One region of the Gordonia sp. DT30 genome, then DNA from elsewhere that is predicted to be linked to it. Evidence: predicted binding sites of a transcription regulator. Region 1 holds the regulator's gene; the other holds the start of a gene.
What was found. The regulator HspR, encoded in region 1, represses chaperone genes until heat shock. The targets are predictions, from matches to a motif close to ANNTGAGTNNNNNNNACTCANNT.

Region 1 (15,451 bases):
GGGAAAGACGTTGCGAAAGCTGATCATTGCTGCGCAGGACACCGGACATTGGGCATTCGCCGGTACGCCCGAGCAGATCGCCGACGCCATCGAGGAGCGCTACCGCGCCGGGGTCCTCGACGTCGTCTCGCTCGGCGGCCTCACCGACCCGGCGACCTACGAGTTCGTCGCGCAGGGCGTGTTGCCGCTGCTGCGCAGGCGCGGGATCGTCGGCGAGGACTACCTCGGACACACGTTCCGCGAGAATCTGGAACTGCCACCGCTGCCGCCGGTCTGATCTCCGCGCCGGGAGTGGGCCGAGCGGCGCGCCGCCGGGGACTACGGTGAGAGGCGAAGCCTCGGTTCGCGCGTCAGCAAAGGAGCTTTCCATGTCCGACCTGCCCAAGATCACCGACCACGAGATGCGGACGATCATCCAGTACTCGCAGCCCTACTCGGTGGTGGTGTTGCGCGCGGGACCTCAGTTCGGAACCCCCGAGGCGCACGACATCATCTGGGAGCACAGCCGCCGGAATTTCTCGCTGCGGGCCAAGGGCGATCTCGCCGTCATCCTCGGTGTCAACGAGCCCGGTACCGAATCCAACTCCGAGGTCCGCGGCTTCGGCGTCTTCGACAAGGACGTGGAGACCACCACGAAGATCATGAACGACGACCCGGGTGTGCAGGCCGGCGTCTTCGAGTTCGAGGTGTATCCCGTCCGCGGATTCCCGGGCGATGCGCTCGCTCCGGGCCCGGACCGGTCGCTGCCCGCGACAGCCGGCACGGATTAGGCCAGGATTAGGCCCCGAACAGGCCCGCGGCCGATTCGGAGGGATTGAGTCGATCCGACTCAACTCTTTTCGCGATTCCGGGAACAACTCCGTCCGCACACCCGTTGGACCCATCGAGCAACCTGAGTGTTAGAGGCTCAACTTCAGTTGACCAACCCGGCTCGACCCGGTAGGACATGAGTCGGAGGCGCTGAAGTCTGGCCTTCCCGCGCGCAGGTTTGCCGCAGACCACTCCCTCGTGGTGGCACATCGGTGGCCGCGGGGGCGGACTTGGGTGCAGACCCAGAAACTAGGAGGAATCGCAAAGATGTCTCGTGCTGTTGGAATCGACCTCGGCACCACCAACTCCGTGGTGTCAGTACTCGAGGGCGGCGAACCGACCGTCATCGCCAACGCCGAAGGTTCCCGTACGACCCCGTCGGTTGTCGCGTTCGCGCGGAACGGCGAGGTGCTCGTCGGGCAGCCGGCAAAGAACCAGGCGGTCACCAACGTCGACCGCACCATCCGCTCGGTCAAGCGTCACATGGGTGACACCGAATGGAACGTCGCCATCGACGACAAGAAATACACCCCGCAGGAGATCAGCGCCCGCACGCTCATGAAGCTCAAGCGCGACGCGGAGTCCTACCTCGGGGAAGACGTGTCCGACGCGGTCATCACCGTGCCGGCCTACTTCAACGACTCGCAGCGGCAGGCGACCAAGGAAGCGGGTCAGATCGCGGGCCTCAACGTGCTCCGCATCGTCAACGAGCCCACCGCCGCGGCACTGGCCTACGGGCTGGACAAGGGCGAGAAGGAACAGACCATCCTGGTCTTCGACCTCGGTGGCGGTACCTTCGACGTCTCGCTGCTCGAGATCGGTGACGGTGTCGTCGAGGTCCGTGCGACCTCCGGTGACAACAATCTCGGTGGCGACGACTGGGACCAGCGCATCGTCGACTGGCTCGTCGACAGGTTCAAGAGCTCCTCGGGCATCGACCTGACCAAGGACAAGATGGCCATGCAGCGTCTGCGTGAGGCTGCCGAGAAGGCCAAGATCGAACTGTCGGCCTCGCAGTCGACCTCGATCAACCTGCCCTACATCACCGTCGACGCCGACAAGAACCCGCTGTTCCTCGACGAGCAGCTCTCGCGCAGCGAATTCCAGAAGATCACCTCGGACCTGCTCGAGCGCACCCGCGCCCCGTTCCAGGCCGTCATCAAGGACGCCGGCATCTCCGTCGGCAACATCGATCACGTTGTGCTCGTTGGTGGTTCGACCCGTATGCCTGCGGTCACCGACCTGGTGAAGGAACTGACCGGCGGCAAGGAGCCCAACAAGGGCGTCAACCCCGATGAGGTCGTCGCGGTCGGTGCGGCCCTGCAGGCCGGTGTGCTGCGTGGCGAGGTCAAGGATGTACTGCTGCTCGACGTCACCCCGCTGAGCCTCGGTATCGAGACCAAGGGCGGCGTGATGCACAAGCTGATCGAGCGCAACACCACCATCCCGACCAAGCGGTCGGAGACCTACACCACCGCCGAGGACAACCAGCCGTCGGTGCAGATCCAGGTGTATCAGGGTGAGCGCGAGATCGCCTCGCACAACAAGCTGCTCGGCAGCTTCGAGCTCGGTGGGATCGCGCCTGCGCCGCAAGGTGTTCCGCAGATCGAGGTGACCTTCGACATCGATGCCAACGGCATCGTGCACGTCACCGCGAAGGACAAGGGCACCGGCAAGGAGAACTCGATCCGCATCCAGGAGGGCTCGGGCCTGTCCAAGGACGAGATCGACCGGATGATCAAGGACGCCGAGGCGCACGCCGAGGAAGACCGCAATCGTCGCGAAGAGGCCGAGACCCGTAACCAGGCCGAGTCGTTGGTGAACCACACCGAGAAGTTCCTCGCCGACAACGAGGACAAGGTGCCCGCCGACGTCAAGGAGAAGGTCAACGGGGCCATCGCCGAGGCGAACGAGGCACTCAAGGGCAACGACATCGCGTCGATCAAGAGCGCGATCGAGAAGCTCTCGACGCAGTCCCAGGAGCTGGGCCAGGCCATCTACTCGGCGTCGGCCGCCGAGGGCCAGGGTGCGGACTCCGGCGACGGTGCAGGCGCGGACGCCGACAACGACGTCGTCGACGCCGAGGTCGTCGACGAGCCGAACACCGGGGACACCAAGTGACGGCTGCAGGCGCCGGAAACGGACGCGAGGAACCGGTCACGGTGAACGATCGTCGTCGCATCGACCCGGAAACGGGTGAGGTGCGCGAGGATTCGGCCGCCGGGCCGGGCCCCGGGGCGGCCGATCCGGTTGCCGACCCACCCGTTTCTGAGCCGGCCCCGCGCTCTGCGGAGTCCGACGAGGTCGCCGACCTCACCGCGGCCCTGCAGCGTGAACGCGCGCAGTTCGCCAACTACAAGCGGCGGACCGAGGAAGAAAAGCAGGGGCGGGTCGCCTACGGCAAACAGGTCCTGATCGAAAAGCTCCTGCCGGTGCTCGACGACCTCGACCGGGCCCGCGAGCACGGGGATCTGGAAACGGGTCCGCTGCGCGCGGTCGCCGACAAGCTGACCGGAACGTTGAGCGCCGAGGGCGTCGTCAAGTTCGGCGCGCCCGGCGACGTGTTCGACCCCGAGCTGCACGAGGCCGTCCAGAACGACGGCAGCGGCGGTGAGCCGGCCCTCGGCTCGGTGTATCGCAGCGGTTACCGGCTGGGCGACAAGGTGATCCGGACCGCGATGGTCACCGTCACCGATGCCGCGCCGGGAACCGGTGCATCGGGCTCACCCGATGCCGCCTCGCACGACCCCCAGAGTGGTGCACAATAACCATCTGCGAGTTGCCCGGTGGGGCGCGCCGACGCATCAGCGTCGCGCGTCCCGCCGGGCATCACACATACTTCATCCAGACATGTTCATTACGAAGGAGGTGACGTCTGGTGGCTCCACAACGAGAATGGCTCGAACGCGACTTCTACAAGGACCTCGACGTTGCTTCTGATGCTTCGTCTGAAGAGATCAAGAAGGCTTATCGCAAGCTCGCCCGCGAGCTGCATCCGGACGCCAATCCGGGTGACACGCAAGCCGAAGAACGCTTCAAGCGGGTGTCCGAAGCCCATAGCGTGCTCGCCGACCCGGACAAGCGAAAAGAGTACGACGAGACCCGCGCCATGTTCGCCGGCGGCCGATTCCGTGGCGGCGGCAACGGTTTTCCCGGTGGCTTTCCCGGCGGCGGCGGTGGCAGCACCCGTTATTCGACCGAGACCGGCGCCGACTTCAACATCGGCGATCTGTTCGGCGGTGGCGGCGCCACCGCGGAGGGTGCAGGCGGATTCGGCGATATCTTCGAGGGACTGTTCAACCGCGGCGGTTCGGGGCCACGCACGTCGACGGCGGCGCGGCCGCGCCGCGGCAACGACCTCGAAACCGAGACCGCGCTGTCGTTCAAGGACGCGGCATTGGGTACGACCGTCCCACTCCGGGTGACCAGCCCGGCGCCGTGCACCACCTGTCACGGCAGTGGTGCCAAACCCGGGACCAGCCCGCGGGTGTGCCCGAACTGCAACGGCTCGGGCTTCGTCAGCCGCAACCAGGGCGCCTTCGGGTTCAGCGAACCGTGCCAGGACTGCCAGGGCACCGGATCGCGTATCGACGACCCGTGCACCGATTGCGACGGCAGCGGCGTCAAGGTGCGTGCCCGCACCATCAACGTGCGCATCCCCTCCGGGGTGGAAGACGGTCAGCGCATCCGGCTCGCCGGACAGGGAGAGGCCGGCCGCCGCGGTGCGCCGTCGGGTGACCTGTATGTGGTGGTCCACGTGACCCCCGACAAGGTCTTCACGCGCAGCGGCCACGACCTGCGTATCCAGTTGCCGGTGCGGATCTCCGAACTGGTGCTCGGTGCGACGGTGTCGGTGCCGACGCTCGACGGTTCGGTCGGGGTCAAGATCCCGCCGAACACGAGTGACGGACGCACGCTTCGGGTCCGCGGGCGCGGTGTGCCCAAGCGTGCCGGCGGGGCGGGCGATCTGCTCGTCAGCGTCAAGGTCGAGGTGCCCCGCAAACTCGACGATGCCGCGGTGGAGGCGATGACCGCCTACGCCGAAGCCGAAAAGGCGAGCGGGTTCGATCCACGGGCGGGCTGGGGGCGATGAACCATGGCCGAACGCAGGGATCACACCCGGTCCGGCGCTGACCGCGCCCGGCCGACCGGCACGCCCGCCGGCTTCGACGACGACGTCAATTCGGCGGCGACATTCATGATCTCGGTGGCCGCCGAGTTGGCCGGGATGCACGCGCAGACGCTGCGTACCTACGACCGGCTCGGTCTGGTGACGCCGCAACGCACCAGTGGCGGCGGGCGTCGGTACTCGACGCATGACGTCGAGGTGCTGCGCGAGATCCAGCGGCTCTCGCAGGAAGAGGGCGTGAATCTCGCCGGGATCAAACGCATCATCGAGCTCACCAACCAGGTCGACGCGCTGCAACAGCGCGTCCACGAACTGCAGCACGAGGTCGACACGCGCGGGATCCGCCGCGGTGGCGAACTCGTGCCCGTGCCGCGCACCAGCGCGCTCGTGGTGTGGCAACCGCGCCGCCGGCGCACCGACGTCTGACCGGCGCCGCCACACCAGAAGTAACAAAACGCCGGCGTGCAGCGACAGCGGTCCAAGGCGGCCTGATCGCCGCGCGTACGCTGTTCGCGTCGAAAGCCGACGGGCGCGCAGAGCCGGCTCGCCGGCGGAAAGAGAGGTGCCGGTGAGCGAGTCACCCGAGATCTCCATCGCCGAGCCCGCAGTTCTCGGGGTGTCGGTGGTGGGCGATGAGATCGCAACCGTGGTCCGCGACGCGACCGGCGAGATCGTCGCCAGCAACCACGCGGAACTCGCCGACGGCTCGCCCCCGGCGGTCCTCGACGCGCTGACCGAACTCGTCGGTTCCGCGCCGTTCCGGATCGCCCACATCGTCATCACGTGCGCGCGCTCCGATGTCCGCAGCCACCTCGATTTCTCCGTGAACGCGCCGGGCCGTCCCGACTGGGCTTCGGCGGTCAGCTTCATCGATCTGCCGCATGCGCTCGCACAGGCGGTCCGCCGCGACGGCACCGCCGAGGTCGCCGTCGTCGCCCTCGACCGGGCGGGAGCGCTTGTCCGCGGAACGTCGATCGCACTCGTCGACGCCACCCACGCCTCGGTGCTCGGAGCGGCCGAGGTCGCCCCGGATCACGCGTTGGCGGTGACCGACCCGGTCGGCGCCGGCTGGCTTGTGGCGCACCTCGATTCGCTGACCGGTGGCTCCACGGTGGCCGGGATCCTCGCCGTCGGATCCGGTGCGCAGATGCCCGAGGCCGTCTCCGCCATCGAGGCGGCAACCGGTGCGTCGGTGACCGTCGCCCCGGCTCCCGTCTTTGCCCTTGCGCAGGGCGTGACCGAGGTGATCACCGCCGACACCCGGGCCATCCCGGTCACCTCTGCGGTGGCGGCCGCGCCCGCAGCGCCGACGGCTGCGGCCGCCGTCGCCGGGGCCAAGCCGACAGCGCGGCACGGCTCGGGCTTTCGCTGGTGGATCATCGGCGGTGCCGCCGGGCTGGCCGTGTTGCTGTGCCTGATCGCCCTCGTGGCACTGTTCTCCACCAGAGGTGGCGACGATGCGCCCGCCGCGGTCACCTCGACGGTGTCGGTGCCCGGCCCGACGACCGAGGTCACCGTGACGCGTACCAGCCGGGCCGACGCCGAGACCGTCGTCGACCAGCAGACCGTCACCCGTACCCGCACCGTCACGCCGCCGCCGGTGAGCAACACCGTCACGCAAACCGCCACCGTGACCGCGACGGCAACCGTCACCGAACAGGAGACGGTCACCTCGGTGGTCACGACCACGGTGCCCGTGCCGGCGGCCGGCGACTCCGGCGGCCAGTAAGAGCTCGCCGCAGATGGCCTGGTAGTGCAGAAGGCCTGGTAGTGCAGATGGCCTGGTAGGGCAGAAGGCCTAGTAGACGGGGTCGTGCTGGATGAGGCTGGCCCGTACTCCGGCGATGATGAGTCCGCGGTGGGTGTTCGCGACCATCTCCGGGGAGCCGGCGACGAGGGTCTGCCGGTCGTAGAAGCCGGCGTCGGCGCCGACGATGTCGACGAGCCGGCCGATGCGATACTCGATGCCGAGCTCGGCCGGCCGCACCCCGCCGTCGAGCCACCATGGATCGGTCGCTTCTTCTGACACCGCAGTGATCTGCAACCAGGGGTTGGTCGCCGCCATCTGACGCAGCACCGGCAGATCATAGAGTTCGCCGGGGTGGCGCGCGCCGTAGTAGATGTGGGTCGGCGGCGAGTCGGCGAGCGTCGACATCTCGATGAGCAGGGCGCGTAGTGGGGCCAATCCGGTACCACCGGCGACCATCAGCACCTCCCGGTCGCCATCGATGTGCAGCGTCCCGTGCGACTGCCCGAAGGTCCACACGTCGCCGGCCTGGGTCTGGGCGACGATCGCCGAGCTGACGGTGCCACCGGAAACCGCCCGCACATGGAATTCCAGCTCGCCGTGCGGGTTGGGCGGGATGGCCGGCGACAGGTTGCGCCAGACCTTGGGCCACTGTGGGATCTGGGTCTCCAGGTATTGGCCGGTGTTGAACTCCAGTGGGGTATCGGTGACCAGCCGGACGACCGCGAGACCGCGACTGATGCGGAACTTCTCCACGACGCGCGCGGTCCACGTCGCCGCGCCGGGCGCGGTCTGGGCGGCACCGCGCATCACGCCGGTCACCAGCATCATCGCCTGCCCGACGGTGCGTTGGGCCTCCTCGTCCCACTGCTCGCCGAGGGTGGCGGCGAATTCGCCCATCAGGGCGCGGTAGATGGTGTGGTAGTGCTCGGGATGTACGCCGAATTTGCGGTGGTCGCGGCCGAGCTGCGCGAGAAATTCGACGAGTTCGGCCTGCCCCGACTCGCTCGGGATGACCTCGAGTACATGGTCGATGACGTGGTAGAAGGCCTCACGCTGCAGCGACATCATCGCGCCGAACAGTTCGCGTAGGTCCGGGTCGATCGCGAACAGCCTGGTGTAGACGTTTCCGGCGAAGCGGTCGGGATCGCGGCCGATCAATTCGCGAAGCTGGTGCAGCACATGGCGGGAATGGCTCGCCAAGTTGCACCTCCACACCGATCGCTCGTCCACCCGGCCGGGACGCACACAACATTCCGACCGACAACGTCACCCATTCTGCCTTGCGAGCCCGACGGATCGACTCAGGCCTGGTACTACCGGCGCAGCTGTGTTGCGCCCGACGTGGTTGCGCCCGACGTGGTTGCGCCCGACGTGGTTGCGCCCGCCGTGGCGTCGATCGGTATACCGAAGGCACGTGAGGCGTCGACGACTGTGGCAATGTCGAATGGGTGACAACTCTGGCCCCGACGACCTCGGGGATCGTCGACGCCCACGTTCAGTACTGGAATCCGCGTCGGAACCCGTGGACGCGAAATCCGGTCGCACGCGGGTACCGGTATGTCCCCAAGATCGGGGACCGGCTCTTTTCGGTTGCCGTGCCCCAATCCGAACGCGAATACATTCTGACTCCGCACATCGTCGGACGTGCCTATGAGCCGCAGCATTACCGCGCCGACATCGCTGCCGTGGCCGAGGCGACGGGTGTCCCGATCGAGTCGGTGGTGGTGTCCGAGGCCTACCGGCGGCTCGGCGACACCCAGGATCCCGAGGCGGGCCGGCACGCCGTCGACGAGGTGCGCTACCTGCAGGGGCTGGCCCACGGTGCCGGGTCGGGGCCGTCCCTCGGTGCGATGATGGTGCGTGCCGACCCGCGCTCGGACGGATTCGTCGAGCGGCTCGACGCGCAGCTGGCGATCAGCGACCGCATCCGCGGCATCCAGGTCAACGCCACCCGGCATCCCGATCCCAAGGTCCGCTCGGCCGGGCCGGCCGATGGCATGTTGGCGTCCCCCTCGTTTCTGGCCGGGATCGAGAAGATCGCCGACCGCGGCCTGGCGCTGGAGGTGTTCGCCTACTCGCATCAGCTCTACGACGTCATCACCCTCGCCCGCGAGTTCCCGGACACGACCGTCATCATCGACCACTTCGGTTGTCCGGTAGGGGCTTTCGGGCCGGTCGGCCTGCGCACCGGAACCACGGCGGCTGCGCGCGCCGACATCATCCGGCTGTGGCGTGAGCGAATGGTCTCCATCGCGGCCGAACGCAACGTCGTCGTCAAGCTCTCCGGCCTGGCGATGCCCGTCCTCGGCTATGGGCGCGAGCCGTGGGGCAACATCGGGGCCCAGGAGACGCTGACCCAGATGATCGGCCCGCTGGTGCGCCACGTCGTCGCGCATTTCGGGGCGAGTCGGGTCATGTTCGGCTCGAACTTTCCCATCGACAAACCCAACGCCACGATCGACACCATCATCGGAAGTCTGCTGGAGATCCTCGAACCCTGGGGTGAGGCGGTGTCGCGTAACATCTTTCGCGACACCGCCCGCCGCGTCTACGACATCACCGAGCCGGAACCGGAGCCGACGCCTGACCCGGAGCCGGAGCCGGAGACGTGATCGGCCGGGTGGGGTGATCGGCCCGTCCCACCTCAGGCGCGCTCGTCGGGGTCACCGGATTCGTGCTCGGGCCCTCGGGGAATGGGTGGCTGCGGCATCACCGGATACTCGCCGGTGTAGCCCTGGCGCTGGGCGGCGATCGTCATCACCTTGCCCCGGCAGGCATACCAGCCCGCCGTCAGCAACGGGATGCCGACGAGGATCGCGATGAGGTTCCAGTAGTTGTCCCAGCACATCAGGACCACGACCGCCGCCAGGAACGCCAGGGTCAGATAGCTCGTGTACGGCGTGCCCGGCAACCGGAAGGCCGGCCGGGTCAGGATGCCCTTCTTCTCCCACCGGTAGAGCTGGATCTGGCAGGCGACGATCATGGCCCAGGTCGAGATGATGCCCAGGGCCGACAGATCCAGCGCGATGTTGAATGCCTTGGCCGGCACGAAGAGATTCAGCACGACGCCCAGCAGGGTGAGTGCGCCGGTGAGCGCGATGCCGCCGAACGGCACACCGTTGCGGTTCATCTTCGCGGTGAACGCCGGGCCGGTGCCGTTCATCGCCATCGACCGAAGCGTCCGGCCGGTGGAGTAGAGCCCGGCGTTGAGACTCGACAACGCGGCGGTGAGCACCACCACGTTCATGATGCCGCCGGCCGCGGGCACGCCGATCTTGGAGAAGAACGTCACAAAGGGACTCTCCCCGGCCTTGTACGTCGTGTACGGCAGCAGCAGGGCGAGCACGAGTAGCGAGCCGACGTAGAAGATGGCGATACGGACGATGACCGAATTGATGGCGCGCGGCATGACTTTCGCCGGTTCGGCGGTCTCGCCTGCGGCCGTGCCGACCAATTCGACTGCGGCGTAGGCGAAGATGACTCCCGAGGTGACGATGACCAGCGAGAACATCCCGGTGGGGAACATACCGCCGTTGTCGGAGATGACACTGAATCCGGTCGGGGAGCCCTCGATGTCGAAACGTCCGGCGAGGAACACGATACCGACGACCAGGAAGGTCACCAGCGCGGTCACCTTGATGATCGACGCCCAGAACTCCATCTCGCCGAACAGCTTCACCGAGATGATGTTGGTCGTCAGCACGATGGCCAGTGCCACCAACGCGATCAGCCACTGCGGCACACCCTTGAACATGCCCCAGTAGTGCACGTAGAGCGCGACCGCGGTGACGTCGACGATCGCGGTCGCCGCCCAGTTGAAGAAGTACAGCCAGCCGGTGACGAAAGCTGTTTTCTCACCGAAGAATTCGCGGGCGTAGGAGACGAACGAGCCCGACGACGGACGATGCAACACCAGCTCGCCGAGGGCACGCAGGATGAAGAAGACGAAGACGCCGCAGACCGCGTAGGTGATGAACAGCCCGGGCCCGGCGTCGTGCAAGCGGCTACCGGCGCCCATGAACAGGCCGGTACCGATCGCGCCGCCGATGGCGATCATCTGGATCTGTCGCGGTTTGAGGCTTTTCTGGTAGCCCTCGTCCTCATGGGTGAGGGCGGAATTGTCGTATGGGGCGCTGGGTTCGGCCGTCAATGTTTCCCCTTGATCGTGGTCGGCCCGTCTCCGAAGTCCGGTTGGCGACTCGTACGCGCGAGTGGAGCAGGACGATGTTGGACATTAGGGATTTCTCGTCACGGGCAGAACAGGTCCGTGTAAACGATGACTGCGGAACAGCCCGGTCACGCCGGGTGGGTGCGCCGGGAAATGGCCTTTTCAGCGGCGTTCGAAGCCCACGAATGTCCGAATTAACATGGCAGCGGCGGTGATACGGGTCACACCACGGCTAGGCTGGGCCGCGTGACCAGCGACGGCGGCGCGGCTCGTCGGGGGGCACCGGCACGTCGCGCAGTGCGCGCGTGATGATGTCGACGAATTCGGCGCAGGTCTGATAGCGATCCGCGGGATTCTTCGCCAGGGCCTTGGCGAAGACCGAATCGAGAGCCGACGGCAGCCACGCGCGGCGGCGGGTGAGCTTCGGTGGGTCGTCGCGGATGTGGGCGTGGGTGATGGCGAATGCCGTCGACCGCGGAAAGGGTGGTGTCCCGGTGAACAGTTCCACCAATGCGCAGGCGAACGAGTAGACGTCGGTGGCCGGGGAGAGTTGTTGCGCGGCAAGGAGCTCCGGCGCGGCATACGCGACCGATCCTTGCACTCGACCGTTGCGGGCGAGTGGTCGGGTGTCATCGAGGAGGCGGGCGATACCGAAATCGCTGAGTACGCCGTCGGCGTCGTCGGTCGCCGTCGTCAGCAGGATGTTCGCCGGTTTGACGTCGCGGTGAAGCACCTCACGCGTGTGGGCGTAGTCGAGGGCGTCGCCGATCTGTTGTGCCACCCGCAGCACCACCGAGACCCGGGGCTGGCGGTCATCGAGTGGGATCAGGGACGTCGCCGACGGGCCGGCGACGTACTGCATGGCCAGCCACAGTCGGGTGCCGGGTGCAGCGGTGTCGATGCGGACTTCACCGCGGTCGACCATCGAGACGATATGCGGATGGTCGAGCAGTGAGGCGATGGTGAACTCGCGCTCGAAGCGTTCGCGGGCCCGTCCGGCATCCGCGTCGTCGCCGTGTAGGACCTTGAGCGCCCACGGCCCCGAACCGTCGGTGCGATGCACCCGGTAGACGTCGGCGCTGCTGCCGTGTCCCACGGCGGCTTCGATGACGAAGCCTGCGACGGTCTCGCCCATCCGGAACACCTCGCCAGGGTATCGGCCGAAGAGTTCTTCCCGCTGACCTCGGCCCCGGACCGGCGGTTCTACGCTGAGATGATGAACAGCGTGGACGTCGACGGATTGCGGGCCGAACTCCCCGAGCAGATGCTCGTCACCGACCCCGACATTCTCGCCGGCTATCGCCAGGACCGCGCGTTCGATCCCGATGCGGGCACCCCGCTCGCCTTGATCCGGCCGGTCACCACCGAGCAGGTGCAGACCGTGCTCAGGTGGTGTGGCCACCACCGGGTCCCGATCATCACGCGCGGTGCGGGCACCAGCCTCTCCGGCGGTTCCACCGCGGTGGACGGCGCGGTGATGATCTCGACCGAGAAGATGCGGGAGATCACCATCGACACCGCCACCCGCACCGCCGTCGTCCAGCCCGGCCTGCTCAATGCGGAGGTCAAGGCGGCTGCGGCGGCCAACGATCTCTGGTATCCGCCGGACCCCTCGTCCTTCGAGATCTGCTCGATCGGCGGCAACGTCGCCACCAATGCGGGCGGATTGTGTTGCGTCAAATACGGGGTCACCACCGACTACGTGCTCGGCATGCAGGTGGTGCTCGCCGACGGTCGCGCGATCCGTGTGGGCGGCAAGCAACTCAAGGACTCGGCCGGGTTGTCGTTGACCAAACTGTTCGTCGGCAGCGAGGGGCTCCTCGGCATCATCACCGAGGTCACCCTGCGGCTGCTGCCGCCGCAGGCGCAGGCGTGCACGGTGGTCGCGACGTTCGCCTCGGTGCACGAGGCCGGTGAGGCGGTGCTCGACATCACCGCCCGGATTCGGCCGGCGATGCTCGAATTCATGGACCAGGTGGCGATCAATGCCGTCGAGGACATGTTGCGCATGGGCCTCGACCGTGAGGCCGGCGCGCTGCTCGTCGCCCAGTCCGATGCGCCCGGTCCGGCCGGTGCCGCCGAGGTCGAGATCATTCGTGCGGCCTTCGAATCCCGGGGCGCTGCCGAGGTTTTCGCCACCACCGATCCCGCCGAGGGCGAGGCCTTCACCGCGGCGCGCCGGGCCGCGATCCCCGCCGTGGAGAAACTGGGCTCGCTGCTGCTCGAAGATGTCGGGGTGCCGCTGCCCGCGCTGCCCGTCCTGATCGACGGGGTCGGCACGATCGCGTCCGACAATCGCGTGCTGATCTCGGTCATCGCGCATGCCGGTGACGGCAACACCCATCCGCTCATCGTGTTCGACCCCGACGACGCCGACGAGCACGATCGTGCGCAGCGGGCCTTCGGCCAGGTGATGGATCTGGCGATCTCGTTGGGCGGCACCATCACCGGTGAACATGGGGTGGGCCGGCTCAAGAAGGGCTGGCTCCCCGACCAGGTGGGTCCCGACGTCATGGAACTGACCGCCACCATCAAAGCCGCACTCGATCCCGATGGACTGCTGAACCCCGGCGTCGTGCTGTAGCCGCAACACGGTTCGCGGACAATCATCGTCAACGGATAATGTGCCTACTGACAAAACCAGTTTGAGAGTGGAGGTGGGCAGGTGGAACGTATGCGTGACCTGGATCTACGGCGACTGCGGATGTTCATGGCTGTCGTCGACGCCCCCTCCCTCCGGGTTGCCGCCGAACGTCTCTACATCTCCCAGCAAGCGCTCTCGGTGGCCATCCGCGAGCTCGAACGCCAGCTCGACGTCGAATTGTTCTCCCGGTCGCGTCGCGCGCTGACGCCGACGCCGGCCGGTCTGGCCCTCTACGAGGGGGCGGTACCGTTGCTGGCCGGCGGAGCGAACCTCGCGTCCGAGGTGCAGATGATCGACGCAAACAAGCCCACACCGTTCAGCATCGGGCACACCCCGGGTCTCGCGCCGTCGGAGGTGTTCCAGGTCATCGAGGGTGCGGTACTGGCCGATCCGTCCGTCTCGATCACCGTCAAACCGATCTGGCCTGGTGACATTCACGATGCGATCACGGCCGGGGATATCGACCTCGCGCTGGCCCGCAGTCACACCGCGGTCCCGAATCTGGCCGGCGCGATCGCGACCAGGCACGAGTTGCGGCTCGCGGTCAACGCGGCCAATCCGCTGGCCGAGCACGCCACCTGTGCGATGAGGGATCTCGCCAACCATCCGATCGTGGTGTCCGAACTCGAGGACGACTACAAGAACATGATCGTGTCGTATTGCCGCCGAGTCGGTTTCGAGCCGGAGATCATCGTCTCCAATTTGCGTGGCACACCCCCGCACATGTCGGTCATCACCCATCCGGACGGCTGTGCATTCGTCACCAACCAGCCGGGTTGGCTGTACCAGGATCAGATCCGCATCATTTCCTTCGACGACCCGCCGATGACCCCGGTGATGGCAATGTGGTTGCCCAACACCGCTTCCCGGACGCGAAACGCCATCCTCGACGCGGTCGGGGCCAGTGCCGTTCCAGGGGGCAGTGTCGATCCAGGAGTCAGTGCCGATCCAGGATGACGTCCAGGTCGGTGCCGGCGGGTAGTGTCCCGTATTCGAAGCCACGATCGGCGCCGAGGCGGGCGGCGATGAAGGCATCGGCGACCCCGTCCGGTGAAAAACGCACGAGCAGTGAGGCTTGCAACGCCAGCGCCATCGACTCGACGACGCGGCGTGCGGTGCGCTGAGCCGATGCGGCGTCGAGTCCGGCGAGTTCGGCGAGCTGGGTGCGTACCCGATCGAGGTGTGCGTCGAGGACGGGGTGGGCGCCTCGGGCCCGATTGATCTCGTCGTCGAAGGCACCGACCGATTCCGGCTCGCGGGTCATGGCCCGCAGCACGTCGAGCGCGATGACGTTGCCCGAACCCTCCCAGACGGCCATCACCGGCTGCTCCCGATACCGCATCGCGAGCGGGAAGTCTTCGGTATATCCGTTGCCGCCCAAGCATTCCAGCGCTTCGTAGGCATGGTGCGGGCCACGTTTGCAGATCCAGTACTTGGCGACGGCGGTGGCCAGCCGCCGGAAGGCGCGTTCGGTGTCGGAGGCGTCCTCGTCGTGGGCGCGCGCCAGTCGCATCGCGGTGACGGTGGCGGCCTCCGATTCCAGGGCGAGGTCGGCGAGTACCGCGGTCATGGCGGGCTGATCGGCCAGCGTCGCACCGAACGCCGCGCGGTGGCGCGCATGCCAGAGTGCCTCACCGGTGGCCTGACGCATGCCGGCGGCGCTGCCGATGACGCAGTCGAGGCGGGTCTGGGCGACCATCTCGATGATGGTGCGTACCCCGCGGCCCGGTTCGCCGACCATCAGGGCCACGGTGCCGTCGAGTTCGATCTCGCTGGACGCGTTGGACTTGTTGCCGAGCTTGTTCTTGAGGCGCTGGATACCGAAGACGTTGCGGGTGCCGTCGGGCAGGACGCGCGGCAGCAGGAAGCACGAAAGTCCTTCGCCGCCTGGGCCTTGCGCCTGTGCGAGCACCAGGAAGGCATCCGACATCGGCGCCGAACAGAACCACT
Region 2 (15,451 bases), on a different contig from region 1:
CGAGCGCCTTGGCCAGCTCGGTCTTGCCGACACCGGTCGGACCGAGGAACAGGAACGAGCCGAGCGGGCGGTTGGGATCGGCGACGCCGGCGCGTGCCCGACGTACCGCATCCGACACCGCGACCACTGCCTCGCGCTGCCCGATGACCCGTTGTCCGAGTTCTTCTTCCATGCGCAGCAGCTTGGCGGTCTCGCCCTCCAGCATCTTGCCGGCGGGGATGCCCGTCCACGCCGACACGACCTGTGCGACGTCGTCGGGGCCGACCTCCTCCTGCAACATCACGTCTTCGTCGGGGTCGGTGCCGGTCTTCTCCAGCGCCGCCTCGAGTTCCTTCTCCAGGCTGGGGATCTTGCCGTAGCGCAGCTCGGCAGCACGTCCGAGGTCTCCGTCACGCTCGGCGCGATCGGATTCTCCGCGAAGGCTTTCCAGTTGCTCCTTGATGTCGCGGACGGCATCGATGGCGGTCTTCTCGCCCTGCCAGCGGGCCGAGAGCTCGTTCAGCTTCTCCTTGTGGTCGGCCAGCTCTTGACGCAGTTTCTCCAGCCGCGCCTTGGACGCCTCGTCATGCTCCTTTTCCAGCGCGACTTCCTCTACCTCGAGCCGGCGGACGATCCGCTCCACCTCGTCGATCTCGACGGGCCGCGAGTCGATCTCCATCCGCAGGCGCGAGGCAGCCTCGTCGACCAGGTCGATGGCCTTGTCCGGCAGGAACCGCGACGTGATGTAGCGGTCGGAAAGCGTTGCGGCAGCAACCAATGCGGAGTCGGTGATGCGCACGCCGTGGTGTACCTCGTACCGGTCTTTGAGGCCACGCAGGATGCCGATGGCGTCCTCGACGCTCGGTTCACCGACGTAGACCTGCTGGAAGCGGCGTTCGAGCGCGGCATCCTTCTCGATGTACTTGCGGTACTCCTCGAGCGTCGTCGCACCGACCAGCCGGAGCTCGCCACGGGCCAGCATCGGCTTGATCATGTTCCCGGCGTCCATCGCGGAATCGCCTGTCGCACCGGCACCGACGATCGTGTGCAGCTCGTCGATGAAAGTGATGACCTGCCCGGCCGATCCCTTGATCTCGTCGAGCACTGCCTTGAGCCGCTCCTCGAACTCGCCGCGGTACTTGGCACCGGCGACCATCGATCCGAGGTCCAGGGAGACAACAGTCTTGTTGCGCAACGACTCCGGGACATCGCCGGCGACGATGCGCTGGGCGAGCCCTTCGACGATGGCGGTCTTGCCGACGCCGGGCTCACCGATGAGAACCGGGTTGTTCTTGGTCCGGCGGCTCAGCACCTGTACGACGCGCCGGATCTCGGAGTCACGGCCGATCACCGGGTCGAGCTTGCCCTCGCGGGCGGCCTTGGTGAGGTCGGTGGAGTACTTCTCCAGCGCCTGATAGGTCGATTCCGGGTCCTCGGAGGTGACGCGCGCACTGCCGCGCACGGAGACGAACGCCTCGCGCAGCGCCTGGGGGGTGGCACCGGCATTGTGCAGCAGTTTGGCGACGTCGGAATCGCCGGTCGCCAGGCCGACGACGAGGTGCTCGGTGGAGACGTACTCGTCGTTCAGCTCGGTCGCGAGCTGCTGGGCAGCGGTGACCGCGGCGATCGATTCGCGCGAGAGCTGCGGTTGAGCGCTGGCGCTCGAGACCGTCGGCGCGCGATCAACCATCGCCTGGGCCTGGGTACGAATGGCCGACGGATCGACCCCCACCGCCTTGAGCAGCGGCGAAGCAATGCCGTCGGACTGATCGAGCAGGGCAACCAGGATGTGGGCCGGACGCACGTCGGGGTTACCGGCAGCGGCTGCCGCACCCACCGCAGTGCTCAACGCCTGCTGTGTCTTGGTGGTCGGGGTGAAGCTGTCCACTTCGTGTGCACCTTTCTCTACGTTCTTAAGTCGGTACGGCTCAAGTATGGCCGTTCGAGTGCTACAACGCGAGGAGAGTTGAGTCCATTCCGCTCAACTATCGGAAGTTTGTGGTGACGGACACAGTCCACGGTAGTAGCTGCGGCGCGTGGTGAAGTCCTCGAACAGGCAGGGGTGCCACCCACAGTTCTCGATGTGCCAAAATCGCAAACATGGATGCAAAGGCACTCGGCAGGCGAGTTGCGGAGGCGCGTGTCGCTGCCGGCATGTCGCAGGCGCAACTCGCCGCCGCGTTAGACCAGGTCGACCACACAACGGTGAGCAAGATGGAGTCGGGAACCCGACGTGTCTCGGCCACCGAGATGTTCGCCATCGCCGAGGCGCTTGGCAAGCCTCTGCAGTGGTTCGTCATGGATGAGGTTCCTGCCGCAATCAGCCGCCGCAGCGACGCCGGATTCGACCCCGACGTCACGGCGCACATGGATGAGGCAATCGAGTTGCTGGCCGACGACATCCGATCGCTGATTCGCAAAGAGTTAATCTCCACGGTCCAGCGTCCCGAGTCGTCGGTACCCAGTCGCCATGAGGATGCCGAGCAGGTTGCGCACGAGGCGCGCAAGAGAATCGGCATCGGCAACGAGCCCATCACCGACATTCTGTCGGCCTGCGAGGAGCTCGGGATGTACGTGTTCGTGGGCAACTACGGCGAATCCGCCGATGGGGCATGCGTAATCGTCGACGGTGACGGCAACAGTGCGGTGGCCGCCGCGGTGATCAACGCAGAACAGCGACCTGGACGCAAACGGGTGACCGCCAGCCACGAGTTGGCGCACTGGCTGGTCGGCGATGCCTACGACGCACACAATTCCGATTCCGAGACGATGGTCAAATCGGTTGCGATCCATTTCCTGATTCCCCGGGAGGGCGCAGCGAAGCTATGGAGTGAGCATCCACATGACAGCCCACGCCGACGCGCCATCCGCATCGCCGGCACGTATCGCGTGTCGTGGACCGCGACCGTCAACCAACTCAAGAACATCGGATTGATCGACGAACGCGAGCGAGTGTCGCTTGCCCGCGACCTTCCCGTCACCAGTGACTTTACAGCGGTCGGAATCCCTTATCGCGCAGACCTTCTCGTCGCACCGCGACTGTCCCCGCGACTCGCCGCCGCCGTGGTGCGCGGCTACGAAGAAGCGAAACTCACACGGAATCGTGCACTACAGATGCTGCGCGGATCGATCAGCGACGCAGAACTGCGCCCCCGAGACGAGTCCCCTTTCGAGGTGATCGACGGAGATGCCTGAACCGCACTACTGCCGGACGAGTCGACGAACCCGTTTCGGCCGCACTCCCGGTACAAACTCGACTCCTGGGATTGTCCCATTCCGAACACCCTGGTCGATTGCTCCGGTACTGATCTCATTTGCCTGATAGTTGGAGCTTTCCATCGCCGCAACCTCAGATAGGCGGAATTCCGTCCCGGGCGGGAATCGCGATAGCACCTCAAGAACATGAGACGCGATTGCACCATTGGGCCGGCGAGACCCAGCCGGACTGTTTACTCTCCGTGTGACCAGGGTCTGCCCGGCGGGACGAATGGTCAGGGGAGAAGGTGCAGGGCTAGGATCTATGCCCGGCAACGAGTTCTCAACGTCGAAGGCGGCGTCGTCGTCATCAGGCAGCTCCGATTCGAGGGGATGCGTCTGCTGGCTGTCAGCAGATCGCGGGGCGGTCGGCGCTAGCGACAGTAATTCATTGAGAACATGCGCCAACTCGATCTGCCTAGTCTCGAGGAACTCAGGAAATCTGTCAATTGCCCATAGCGCGGGATCACCCGGCACCTGTTGCTCACGCAGCCGCTCAACTGCAATCTGAGGGAGATAGATCGCCGGGTCCTTGGCGGAGATGGACCGGTTGGAAGTCCCGTTTATGAACGCGAGGTTGGCGATGCAGTTGGTCATGTCTGCACCGTAGGTGCCAAGGACCTTCGCCTTCGGAAAGACGTGGTGATACTCAATTCTTGATCCCGACGTCATCGGTGCCGACACCAGCGCCTGATTGCTCTTCCAGTCTTTCGCCGAACGTTGAAGTGCGGCGATGTAGAGCAGATTGAACCACGCTGAACTCATCTTCTTGCTTGACAGTTCGTCGGGGTCGACGGGCGTGCCGATCGGGCGGGCTCCCGAGGCACGTCGAATCAGGTCCCCGAGAACGCTGACCGTGTCGCGGGTCGACGCAGCCGCGGTTCGAATCGACTTCGCGTCGGCGTCGAGTTTTCCTTCGACCTGGTTGGAATAGTAGCTGAACGCCATTGCTGTGTAAACCCAGCGTTTCAACACTGTAGATTCTTCTGGCGTGAGGCTACCGCTCCGCAAGAACAGCAGGTATGCGGGTATCACTACGACGTTGGGACTCGTGAGGACAGCCGACCGGGGGATGCTGCATTCACCCTTGAGGAAATCGACTGCGTATCCCAAGGCCGTCTCGGTTTCGCGCCACCGCAACTCGAGCGCGTTGCCGGTAATCGCCTTATTAATGAGTTTGATGGAGTGAGCTCCGGTGCCAGCGAGTAGACCGGTTAACCGCAGCACCGCCTCGCGGTCAAGCGAGAACATTTGCCGGTCAAGTTCGTCGTTGAAGCGGTCAATCACTTCGAGGCCCTCAGGCCACCGCGCTGCGATAGCACTCAAGACCAAGTCGCCCTTGGATAGTCGCCGCCCACCTTGGTTGACCCGCGTGAAAATCTCGGCGACCTCCTCGTAGTCATTCGAATCGATGGTCATCACAGGCACCTGCTTCTCACGTATCCTGTGGACTGCCCGGGCCCTCTCGTAATAGTCGTCGTATGACGGGTCGCTGTGCTCGATCCCTGCCATCGCGAGAAGCTGGCCAAATTGTGGCGCCTCACCCATCAGCTGTGATACCCGCAGCAAACGAGGATTTTGTCGCTGGGTGGCACTCGCGTTAAGAAATTCCTCGGTGTCTACATTAAACCGGACGTCTAGGTGAGTTCCGGTCGCCCTGCCAGGAGCGATAACTGCGGCGAGCGATGTCAACCGCTGTTGGCCATCAAGGAGCACCGATGGATGCAGCTGATCCTGCTCTTCCTGTATTACTGCAGCCTTCTTGAGTGGAATCTCAAGCGTTGTCTTCCATACCAACAAGGAGCCGACAGGATAGTCCTTGTACAGCGAGTCGAGGAGGTAAGGTACCTGTGACTTCTTCCAGACGTAGCCGCGCTGAATCGACGGGATGATGATCCGTCCGTCCAGGAGGTGTCGTACCTGAGTGATCAGGTTCTCGGTTCCCAATCCCATGTGATTGCCCATTCATTCGTGTGCGGTTCCGAGCCGCAACTCAGCTCGCCTACATGATATTCACCAGGCCCCGGAGCAGACCGCGGAACGGCCGTGATAGTTCGCAACTCAGAATCCGCCCCTTCGGCCCCGTAGCGCTTCTCTACATGGTCACGAGCTGCATGAGCTCCGTGTAGTCCGTGACGACGTTGTACGTTACGTCTTGCCCGTTTTTCTTGTTGAGCGAGTCGAAGAACTGCCGGGCGCACTCGATCTTGGCCAGTTCGACGCCCTTGAGTTGCAGACTTGACAGTGAGCCTTTCGTCTCGGCGACGAAGTACACGTGCTTGACACTTCCCTCGGTGAACGCGATCGCCCAGTCGGGGTTGTAGTCACCGACCGGGGTCGGGATGAAGAAGCCCCGCGGGAGTTTCGCGTAGACCGCGACCTCGTTGCTGGTGTCGATCTCGTTGACGAAGTCGCGTTCGATCTTGGAGTCAGTGACGACATAGTCGTAGATGTGCTTGCGTAGCTTATCGCCGGCCTGTGTGAAGTCCTGTTTGGTCTGATTCTCGGTGAAGATCGCCGAGTCGAACCGGTCTTCCAGCGTGTCGTAGGTCAGGTGTTCGACGATCACAGTGGCCTTCTGCTCGTTGACGAGCCGGGCAGATTCGGTGATGAACTGTTCCGGATTGAGCCGGAACTTTGCGAAAGTCGCCGGCGTGACTCCACACAGAATGGCGGCGACGGTACGTCGGGTGAGCTGCGTTTTCTCGGTGATCTCGCCGAGCAGGTCGTACTTCACTTGCGAGCCGGCAGTGACTGTCTCGGTCTGAGTCCGTGTGCGCGTTTGGTCGAATCCGGCCGTGTTGGTCAGATCCTCGGCGTCGAGCGCGGCTTTCTGCTGTCCCTCGATGAGGACATACTGCATCGCAGCCACGTTGAGATGGTTGTCGAGCGCCTGAATGCACTCGCGGATCAACTCGTCCGAGTCGAACTCGACCTGGTAGACCGCCTTGTGGTTGATCCGGCCCCAGAGCGCCTGGAACTCCTTCTTCGCGAAGTTGGCCTCGTTGAGCGGGATCTTCTTCGGCTTGCGGCCGTCCTCACCGATCACCTTCACATCGAGATACAGCGCATCCACCAGCGGCCACACAGAATCGATGACCGGCCGCAGCACCTCCGAGGTCGGCTCGGCGAGCGTGCCGGCTTCCTTCGCCTGCCTGCACGTCTCAGAGACCGTGTCGTCGTCATTGAGGTAGTCGTTCTTGATGAGATACTTGTACAGCGCTTGCGCCAGCGCCTCCTCCACAACGGATTCGCCACTCGGCGTCTGAATGGTCTTGCCCGTGAAGAACTTCACGCTCGCCTTGCGTGGCCGCGCCGCCAACGAGTCGGCGATCTCCTTCTGGAGTCCGGTCACGAAGTCGGTGTAGGACTCGTCGGTGACGACGGTCAGTTCGTTGATGTCGTGCACGACGACCGGGTTGTCCATGCGCTCGCCGTGCTGGTCGACCGCCAACCGCAGACCACGCCCGATCTCCTGCCGGCGCGAGACCGTGTTGTCGCTCTTCTTGAGCATCCCCATGACGAACACGTTGGGGTTGTCCCAGCCCTCGCGCAGTGCGGAGTGCGAGAAGATGAACCGCACCGGTTCTTCGAACGACAGCAGGCGTTCCTTGTTCTTGAGGATCAGGTCGTAGGCGTCGGAGTCGGTGGACTGGCCCTTGTCGTCGCCCCGGCCGCTGACCTTGCCGTCGACCTGCCGCTTGGTCTTCTTGTCGATGGAGAAGTAGCCCTCGTGCACCTTCCCTATGTCGTCGCGGAGCAGGTACTCCTGGTGCGCGGCGGCCGAGTCGTCGAGGGCGAGTTCACCGAGCACGTCGTCGCGAACCGCTTCGTATTCTTCCTCGAAGATGCGTGCATAGTCGCCGAGGGCGTCTTCGCGGTCGTAGTCGCGGTACTTGGCGACCTCGTCGATGAAGAACAGTGAGAGCACCTTGATGCCCCGGCTGAACAGTTCGCGTTCCTTGTCGAGGTGGGCACGGATGACTTCACGGATCTGGATGCGCCGCTTGGTTTCCTCGGTCACATCACGATCAGCAAGTTGCCCCGCGATGACCACGTCACCGTTGCTCAGTTCGACCACGTCACGGTTGGCGTCGATGTTCGTGATGAACAGGCCCTTGTATGCCTCGATGCCGCCGGAGATGTCGTGAAGGTTGTCACCCTTGCCGAGACGCTTGATCTGACGCTTGATGCCGGTCTTCGTCTGAATCTCGATCTCGACTCGGGCACGGGGGTTAGCCCCTTTGGCGATTTCGATCGAGTCGAGGTACAGGTATGCAGTTGAGCCGGCTAGTCCCTTGACGGTGATGCCACGGACGGCGATCTTCTTGACCAGCTTCTGGTTGTAGGCGTCCAGGGCGTCGAGGCGATGGACTTTGGTGTACTCCACCTTGTGCGTGGCCGAGTAGCGCAGCACCATCAGCGCGTTGAACTCCGCCAGAGATGCGAGCGACTTGTCCGCGCCGATCTTCTGTGGCTCGTCAATGATCACGATCGGCCGGTTGGCCTTGATCACGTCGATTGGCCGGCGAGACTGGAAATCGTCGAGCACATCGTAGATGCGACGGTTGTCCTTGCCTGACGAGTTGAACGCCTGAATGTTGATGATCAACACCTGCACACCGGCATCGGAACTGAACCGCTCCAACTCGTGCAGCTGCGACGAGTTGTAGATGAACGAGCGCGGCTTCGTTCCATAGAGTTGCTGGAAATGCTCGGCAGTCACATCGAAGGACTTCTTCACACCCTCACGGATTGCCACCGACGGTACGACGATGATGCATTTCGACCAGCCGTACCGCTTGTGCAACTCCATGATCGTCTTGACGTAGACGTACGTCTTGCCGGTACCGGTCTCCATCTCCACGTCAAGATTCGGGGCGCCGGGTGCTGCTTTGCTGTCCACAAGCTTCGGTGACAGCGGGAGGTTCCGCGATCGTTGCACCCTATGCGCGTTCTCCAGCAACTGAGCACTGGTCAGCTCGATCTCCGCGTTCCGCAGACCAGAATCAGGCGTCTCCGTAGCTTCGAACAGGGAGGGGTTAGAGACCTGCTTCACGTTGCCGGGGTCGATCCGGTACGAGATCCCGTCGTGTTTGGGCTGACCGGCGAATACCCCGACCACGGAGTCGACCGCATCGGTTTGGTACTGCTGAACCTTGAATTGGAGCTTCATCTGGATCAGATCGCCTTCACGTCGGTTGCCGGTGACAGCTCACGGAAGGCCTGCTCCGCGTTGATACGGGCCTCATCCGAGGCGAAGGACGAATCACGGAACACTGCCCGTAGAGGTTCACGCTTGGCGATGGTGCGCACCAGCTCGGGGTTGACCTTCGAATCGAAGCACGCGATCAGGGCGCCGTCCTCGACCACGAAGACCTTCTGACTATCGAGCTGCTCGATAGCGATGGCCATGGTGAGTTCAAGGCCCCAGTCGAGCATCACCTGGAATAGTAGGTCCTCGCCCGAACGGTCCGGCTTCACGCTGCCCTCCAGGTTCGAGAGGGCAAGCTGATCGGTCTCATCGGGAGACCGGAGAACATCGGCCATATTGGTTGTGTCGACCTTTAGCGTACGGAACCCAAAATCGAGATTCTCGGATGCTAATCCAGCACTACGCGTCACTGCCGGGCCGACTCTGCGAATACGCTCGCGTGAAATCTCCGCAATATTGGTGTAGCCGGATTCCGCTGCGGCGGAGTCTTCATCAACCCTCTCATCAAGTTGGATCAAAATGAATCGTCTGGTACCTCCGTCCTCAGCATTTGCGGACATCACGGCATGTGCAGTCGTTGAGCTTCCAGCGAAGAAATCGAGAATCACATCATCCTTCGAATCCGAGGAAGCCTGGCCAATCAAGAACTTGATAAGTTCAGTCGGCTTAGGAAAATCGAAGATTCCCCCACCAAGAATCTCATTTACCTCTCGGGTTCCGTTGGCTGTTGACCACTGCTGGAGAACTGATGTTGCGCTCTTGAATGGACTTGACATTTCTTCTACGAAGAGCTTGTGTCGCGGGCGACCAGAGGGGTCGCTCGGCCACAAAATCCGTCCTTCTGCAATCTTTGTTACCATAGTCGACGGTTCGTATCGCCACCCCTTATGTGGAGGAGGATAGACCTGTCCCGTGCCTGGGTCGACAATGTCGTAGTGAAGGTTGGGACGGCGGTCAGCGGTCGCAAGGCCGGTAAGATCGGCACTACGCCATGGCCCTCGCGTGTCGTTGTCGGGGTTGCTGAATTTCCCCATGTCTTTCCCGACTCCCACGAAGCGCCCGGTTTCGCTTCGTCGGTAGGCAACGATGTACTCATGGTCGGTGGAAAGTCCCGTCTTCGAGCGGGTGTCCTCACTTACTCGGGACTTCCACACCAGTTGACCGACGAAATTCTCGGTGCCAAGAACTTCGTCGCATAACCGACGTAGGTTCGGTGCTTCAGCGTCATCAATCGACACAAAGACCAGCCCATCGTCAGACAGAAGATTCCGAGCAAGCTTCAGCCTCGGATACATCATGCTCAGCCAGTCCGAGTGGAACCGTCCGTTGGACTCGGGGTTTGCCACAAGCTTCGCTCCCGAACCGTCCGACTGCCCCGTACGGGCGAGGTATTCCTGCGTGCTCTCAGCAAAGTCATCCGCGTAGACGAAGTCGTTGCCCGTGTTGTACGGCGGGTCGATGTAGATCAGCTTGACCTTGCCCAGGTACGACTCCTGAAGGAGCTTCAGTGCGTCGAGGTTGTCGCCTTCGATGAAGAGGTTCTTGGTGGTGTCGAAGTCGACGGACTCCTCACGCACTGGCCGGAGGGTCTTCGCGATGGGGGCGTTGGCTGCGAATGCGGCGGCGCGTTTGCCTGGCCAGTCGAGCTGGTAGCGCTCCTGCGGTCCCTCGACAACATGGTCGGACAGTTCCTGGCGGAGCAGGTCGAAGTCGATGGCCTTCTTCGGATTCCCCTCGGCGTCGAGAGTTTCAGTGACGACGCTCGGGAACAACTCTGCGAGCTTGTCGATGTTGGCGTCGGTCAGGTCGGGCGACGTCATGCGCAGCTTTTCCATAGGTTTGCTCTGCCTACCTTTCGACCAACACGGCCAGTTCTGCTTGCTTCGTCTTCAATGCACGCCGCAGTTCGACCTTGCGGTTGAACTGGGGTTCGGTGCGGAGTTTGCGTTCCAGCGCGGCGATTTCGCGTTCGAGCTTGCGCACCGTCTCCAGTCTGACTGCGACCTCTGACATGTCCTCACCCGGCCGAATCCCCACGGGGGTCATCGGCTCCAGGAGGGCTATGTAGAGCGCGGGCAGGGAGATGGCGGCCGGCAGTGGTTTTCTGTCGCCGTCGGCAGGTTGCCAGTCGGTCGTGAAGTAGGCGCTCAGCTTCGGGGCGCCCGCGCCGAGCTTCTTGTGCGCGGCGACCATGCGGACACTCGTCGAATCACCCGCACCGCGGCCGATCTCGAAGATGATGGGAAACGGAATGGCCTTGTCGATCGCGGTCAACACCGGTTCAGAGACATCACTGCCCTTCGCGTCGATCTCGAAGACCTGGATCTCGGGGACCTCGGCGCTGCCAGCCAGATTGATCGTGCTCTCGGCAACCTTGTACGCCCAGGTGATGCGCTGCACCTCGGCAATGAACTTCTCGCGGACCGCGGTGGAGACGGTGCCGTGGGAGTAGAACTTCTCCTTCGGTACTCGGCTGCCGAACTTCGCGGCGGTGGGCCAGCGGTAGAGCCGGGTCACGCCGCGATCACCCATCGGCCGGTTCATCGTCGTTGAAGTCGACTACGGCGATGAAGGCGATGAGTTCGAAGTCGTCGAGGCCGGCAATGGTCTGAGTGAGTGCGGTGGTGCCGCCGCCGGTGAAAAGGCTGTCGATGTCGCGTTCCTCGGTGATGTCGATCATCGAGTGGATCGCATCGGTGAGCAGCGCGGAGTACCTGCCCATGTCCGCACCCTCGCCGGTTGCTGCGTTGAAGGCGTGGACGACGTCGGCGAGGGGCTGGTCGTAAGGGCGGCATCCCGCGCGGATGAGGTCGAGCAGGTGCTTGGCCTCGGTGTGGTCGGCGATGACGTTGCCGTCCTCTCCGAGGTAGACGAGGTAGTGCGGGTGGAGTCGGTTGCCCCGGTTGATGTTCTCGTCGGCGTTCACGTTGTGCAGCGCGAAGATCACGCCGGGCTTCAATCCCTTGGTGGGGTCCGCCGGCACGACGGCATGCAGGCCCTTCGGTGCAGCGGCAAGGTCGCCGTACTCCTTGATATACGCGAGAAGGTCCATGCGGAAGTCGTTGAGGCCGAGGTCGGTGATCGAAACGCCGGTGCGGACGTCTTCGAGTTCGATGACCTCATCCTGAAGCTTGCGGAGCTGCTCCTTACGGAATGCTGCGTCACTGTCTTCGAGCGTGAGGACGTTGTCGTCGGCCGTACCCGCGAGATCGGCGATGACCATGCGGTTTTCAACGCGCTCTTTGAGATTGATGTACTCGTCGAGCGAGATGTCGGGCCAGAAGTTCACCAACTGAATGCAGGTGTTGGTCGATCCGATGCGGTCGATACGACCGAATCGCTGAACGATTCGGACCGGATTCCAGTGAATGTCGTAGTTGACCAAGTAGTCGCAGTCCTGGAGGTTCTGGCCCTCACTGATGACGTCGGTGCCGATGAGCACGTCGACCTCGCGCGTCTCGGTCGGCATCGTGAGTTGTCGCTGTTTGGAACGCGGCGAGAACATTGACATGACTTGCTGGAAGTCGAACCCGGTGCCGAGTGTCGTCTTCGCTCCGTGGCCTCCACCGGTGATGAGGGCCGTCTCCAGCCCCATCCCGGTCAGGGCGGGCGCGAGCTCGCGGTAGAGATAGTTCGCGGTGTCGGCGAAGGCGGAGAACACCAGGACCTTGCGGTTACCCGGGTTGATCGGGTGGGCGGCCTTGCCCTCAATGAGCCGCTTGAGCGTTTGGAGTTTGAGGTCGTGCTCCGGGGTGACCTTGTGCATCTCGTCAACCAGTTTGCGGAGGGTTTCGCGGTCGTTCCACAGGTCCCGACACCACGACTCAATGTCGATGTCTTCGAGATCGATCTTGATCTTCTCTCCGAAGGACAACGCCTCGAGGTTCGCGTCGTCCTCGTCGTCCACCTCGAGGTCGAGGTCCGAAAGGTCGGTGCCGAGGCCGGCGGTGGAACCGCTGTGGGTGTCGAGGAGACTCAGGGTCCGGTCAACGGTGAGTTCGATCTTGTTCAGCGTCAGGCGGAATGCCTCGACCGAGCTCTCCAACCGCTTGAGGAGATTGACGGTCATGAGCTTCTTGAGGCCCTGTTCGCGCCCACTCTGGCCGAGATTCGATCGCGCGTTGCCGGCAGTGACGTTGTACAGGTCTTCATATTTGCCGATGCGGCTCGGGAAGACGTACGCCAGTGGCGTGTAGACGGCAAGTGTCAGCGCCTGGAGTTGCTCGAAGATGTCGTTGAAGCCTGGTATGTCGGGCAGGTCGGTGAGCGGTTCGCGGATCGATTTCGGTGGGAGCCGCTCGGGGAACGCGCCGATTTCCGTGGTGTCGTAGAACGCCTGAATGTGTTTGCGCGACCGGGCAATCGTGACGGCGTCGAGCAGCTCGAAGAAGTCGAAGTCGAGCATCTGAAGGATGCGGTCGGTCGTGCGGCCCTCATGGTCGAGTTTGGACCACTCGTTGAACACTGTCTGTGCATCCTTGAAGACCTTCTCGACCGTCGTTGAGATGTTCAGGTGCCGAGAGAGGTTCTCCGACTCACCCTCGTACGCAAGCTGGAGCTGGTTCTTCAGATCGTTGAACCGGTTGTTGACCGGGGTAGCCGAGAGCATCAGCACCTTGGTCTTCACGCCCTCACGAATGACCTGGCGCATGAGTCGTTGGTAGCGGGACTCCTTCTCCTGCGCGTAGTCGGCGTTGCGGAAGTTGTGCGACTCATCGATCACGACGAGGTCGTAGTTGCCCCAGTTGACTCGGTCCAGCCGCAGCCCCAGCGACTCTCCGCGGGTGCGGGACAGATCGGTGTGGGCGAGGACATCGTAGTTGAAGCGGTCGCCGGCGAAGATGTTGGTGGTTAGGTTCGCGTTGTAGTTCGTCCAGTTCTCGGCAAGCTTCTTCGGGCACAACACGAGCACCGACTTGTTGCGCAGCTCGTAGTACTTCATCACTGCCAGCGCGGTGAACGTCTTACCCAGGCCCACGCTGTCGGCGAGGATGCACCCGTTGTAAGTCTCGAGCTTGTTGATGATCCCGGTCGCCGCATCGCGCTGGAAGTTGTACAGACTGTTCCAGATCTTCGTGTCCTGGTAGCCGGTCCGGTCGTTGGGCAGTACGTCCTCGTTGATGTCGTCGAGGAACTCGGCGAACAAGTTGTAGAGGATCAGGAAGTAGATGCGGGCCGGGGAGTTCTCGGCGTACACACTCGCAATATGGTCGCAGACCGCGTCCGTGACATCGTCCAGTTGATCCGGGTTGTTCCAGATCTGGTCGTACAGTTGGACGTACTGTGCCGTCATTGGAGCGTTGTCGACCCGGTGCACCATGTTCGACACGGCATTGCCACGTTCGTATCCGAGGTCTGACGTCGTGAAGCCCTGCAACGGTATGTAGGCGGCGTTGTCGTCCACCACCGCAAATTGCTGCATCGGGTTTCCAGTGGAGTTCGACCGGAATGTCACCTTCCTACGCACCCAGTCGGCGCACTCCTTCGCGATCGCGCGCTGGGTCAGCTTGTTGCGCAGGCGGATCTCGAACTCCGAGCCATACAGGGTCGATTCCGCACGGCCCGCCGGAATGAAGAACTCGCGGCGCTCCTTCCGGACCTTGTCAGTCACCTTCTCCGTCACGAAGGATGGTGAGGTGAAGATGAATTCCAGCTCGGAGATCTGCTCGAGTTCCTTGCGCAGCGCCTCGAACGCGAAAATCGAGAAGGTTGACGCCGCGATGCGCAGCTTCGACCCCGGCGTGATCTCGGTCTTGAGATCGTCGCCGAGCAAATCGTTGACGTTGTCGATGATCCGCACGTCAGTCCTCCGCCGTGTCGGTGTGAACGGAGGCCCCGCCACCTCGCACCCAAGAATCGACCTCGCTCGCTTGGAACTTCCACAGGCGGCCGATCTTGTGGGCAGGCATCGCCTTCTCGGCGATCCAGCTGTACACGGTGTCCTTGGTGACGCCGAGATGTGCGGCAATATCATCAGCGGACAGCCACGGTTCCGTCACTGCTACCTCCGACTCATCGACCGATCGCGAATTGGCCTCCCGGCACCTTACCCCGTTTAGCCCTGTTAGGAAGGGTCTACCCGAAGTTGGATCACTTCAGGTGGGCCGCGGCCCGATTGGTGGCAGCCTTCGCCCGCGCTCTGCGTCTTCGGTTCGGCGGCGGCCGCGTGGCCCTCGCGTCGTCATGACAGCGGCTTGTCGGTCCGTCACGGCGTGGCTTCGATGTGGCTCCTTCCCGGTTGGCCCGTCGTTCGCCGAGAGACGCTTACGCGGATCCGCGACAAGTTCACCAGCCAGGGCATCGACCCGGCGATCGCCGAGTCACTGGCGGTCACGATCCTCTCCGCCGTCGAGGGAGCGGTCGTCATCGCCCAGGCGCAGCGGTCGACGCGACCGGTCGAGGAGGTCGGCGCCCGACTGGCCGAACTCGTCGCATTGCACCTACCCGCAGGCCCCGATCCGTCGGCACCATGAGCGCGCCGGGAGGCGGCCCCACCGAACCGCCCCCAGGCGAACCGCCGGACCGCACGCAGAGTCGACTGCGGGTTCGCCCGCATCGGGTGATGCCGCCGCACTCGGGCACTGTCATGGTCAAGGGCATGCACCCGTCTGTCTCCCGAGACCGTTGAGAGCGAACCCCGATGACCGACGCCCAGGCAGTCCCCGAACTGACCGCCGACGAACGCACCGAACTCGAGCACCTCCGGGCCCGGGTCGCCGAACTCACCGAGGCAGCGCAGGCCCGCGACGACGACGCGGCCCCGCCGGCAGCACGTCCCCGCAGACGGATCAGCGGCCGTGCCGTCGGAGTGGTTCTGCTGGTCATTCTGTGCGCCGTATTGACTCTGCTGTCGGTGACGACCCGATATGTGCGCAGCCAGATCCTCGACACCGACCACTACGTGGCGACAGTGGCACCCCTGGCCGCCGACCCGGCGGTGCAGCAGCAGGTGACGACGACGATCGTCGATGCCATCAACGCCCAGGTCGACGTCCAGCAGAT

Region 2: the regulator HspR is predicted to act here: its motif matches at 1,944-1,966, upstream of clpB (ATP-dependent chaperone ClpB).

What each region holds. Positions count from the first base shown of each region.
Region 1 is NZ_JBNCLY010000021.1:47,839-63,289, reverse strand. It holds gene ACLQ3C_RS17575 (NtaA/DmoA family FMN-dependent monooxygenase) at 1-277, shown strand, start outside; gene ACLQ3C_RS17570 (hypothetical protein) at 369-770, shown strand; gene dnaK (molecular chaperone DnaK) at 1,078-2,931, shown strand; gene grpE (nucleotide exchange factor GrpE) at 2,928-3,578, shown strand; gene dnaJ (molecular chaperone DnaJ) at 3,689-4,903, shown strand; gene ACLQ3C_RS17550 (heat shock protein transcriptional repressor HspR) at 5,009-5,365, shown strand; gene ACLQ3C_RS17545 (hypothetical protein) at 5,508-6,668, shown strand; gene ACLQ3C_RS17540 (FAD-binding oxidoreductase) at 6,738-7,889, opposite strand; gene ACLQ3C_RS17535 (amidohydrolase family protein) at 8,138-9,301, shown strand; gene ACLQ3C_RS17530 (amino acid permease) at 9,334-10,839, opposite strand; gene ACLQ3C_RS17525 (serine/threonine-protein kinase) at 11,090-11,992, opposite strand; gene ACLQ3C_RS17520 (FAD-binding oxidoreductase) at 12,074-13,441, shown strand; gene ACLQ3C_RS17515 (LysR family transcriptional regulator) at 13,532-14,458, shown strand; gene ACLQ3C_RS17510 (acyl-CoA dehydrogenase family protein) at 14,439-15,451, opposite strand, start outside.
Region 2 is NZ_JBNCLY010000013.1:89,310-104,760, forward strand. It holds gene clpB (ATP-dependent chaperone ClpB) at 1-1,867, opposite strand, end outside; gene ACLQ3C_RS13835 (helix-turn-helix domain-containing protein) at 2,080-3,174, shown strand; gene ACLQ3C_RS13840 (GmrSD restriction endonuclease domain-containing protein) at 3,181-5,187, opposite strand; gene ACLQ3C_RS13845 (type III restriction-modification system endonuclease) at 5,330-8,410, opposite strand; gene ACLQ3C_RS13850 (site-specific DNA-methyltransferase) at 8,416-10,284, opposite strand; gene ACLQ3C_RS13855 (DUF4391 domain-containing protein) at 10,298-10,981, opposite strand; gene ACLQ3C_RS13860 (helicase-related protein) at 10,974-14,249, opposite strand; gene ACLQ3C_RS13865 (helix-turn-helix domain-containing protein) at 14,251-14,448, opposite strand; gene ACLQ3C_RS13870 (hypothetical protein) at 14,671-14,922, shown strand; gene ACLQ3C_RS13875 (hypothetical protein) at 15,090-15,451, shown strand, end outside.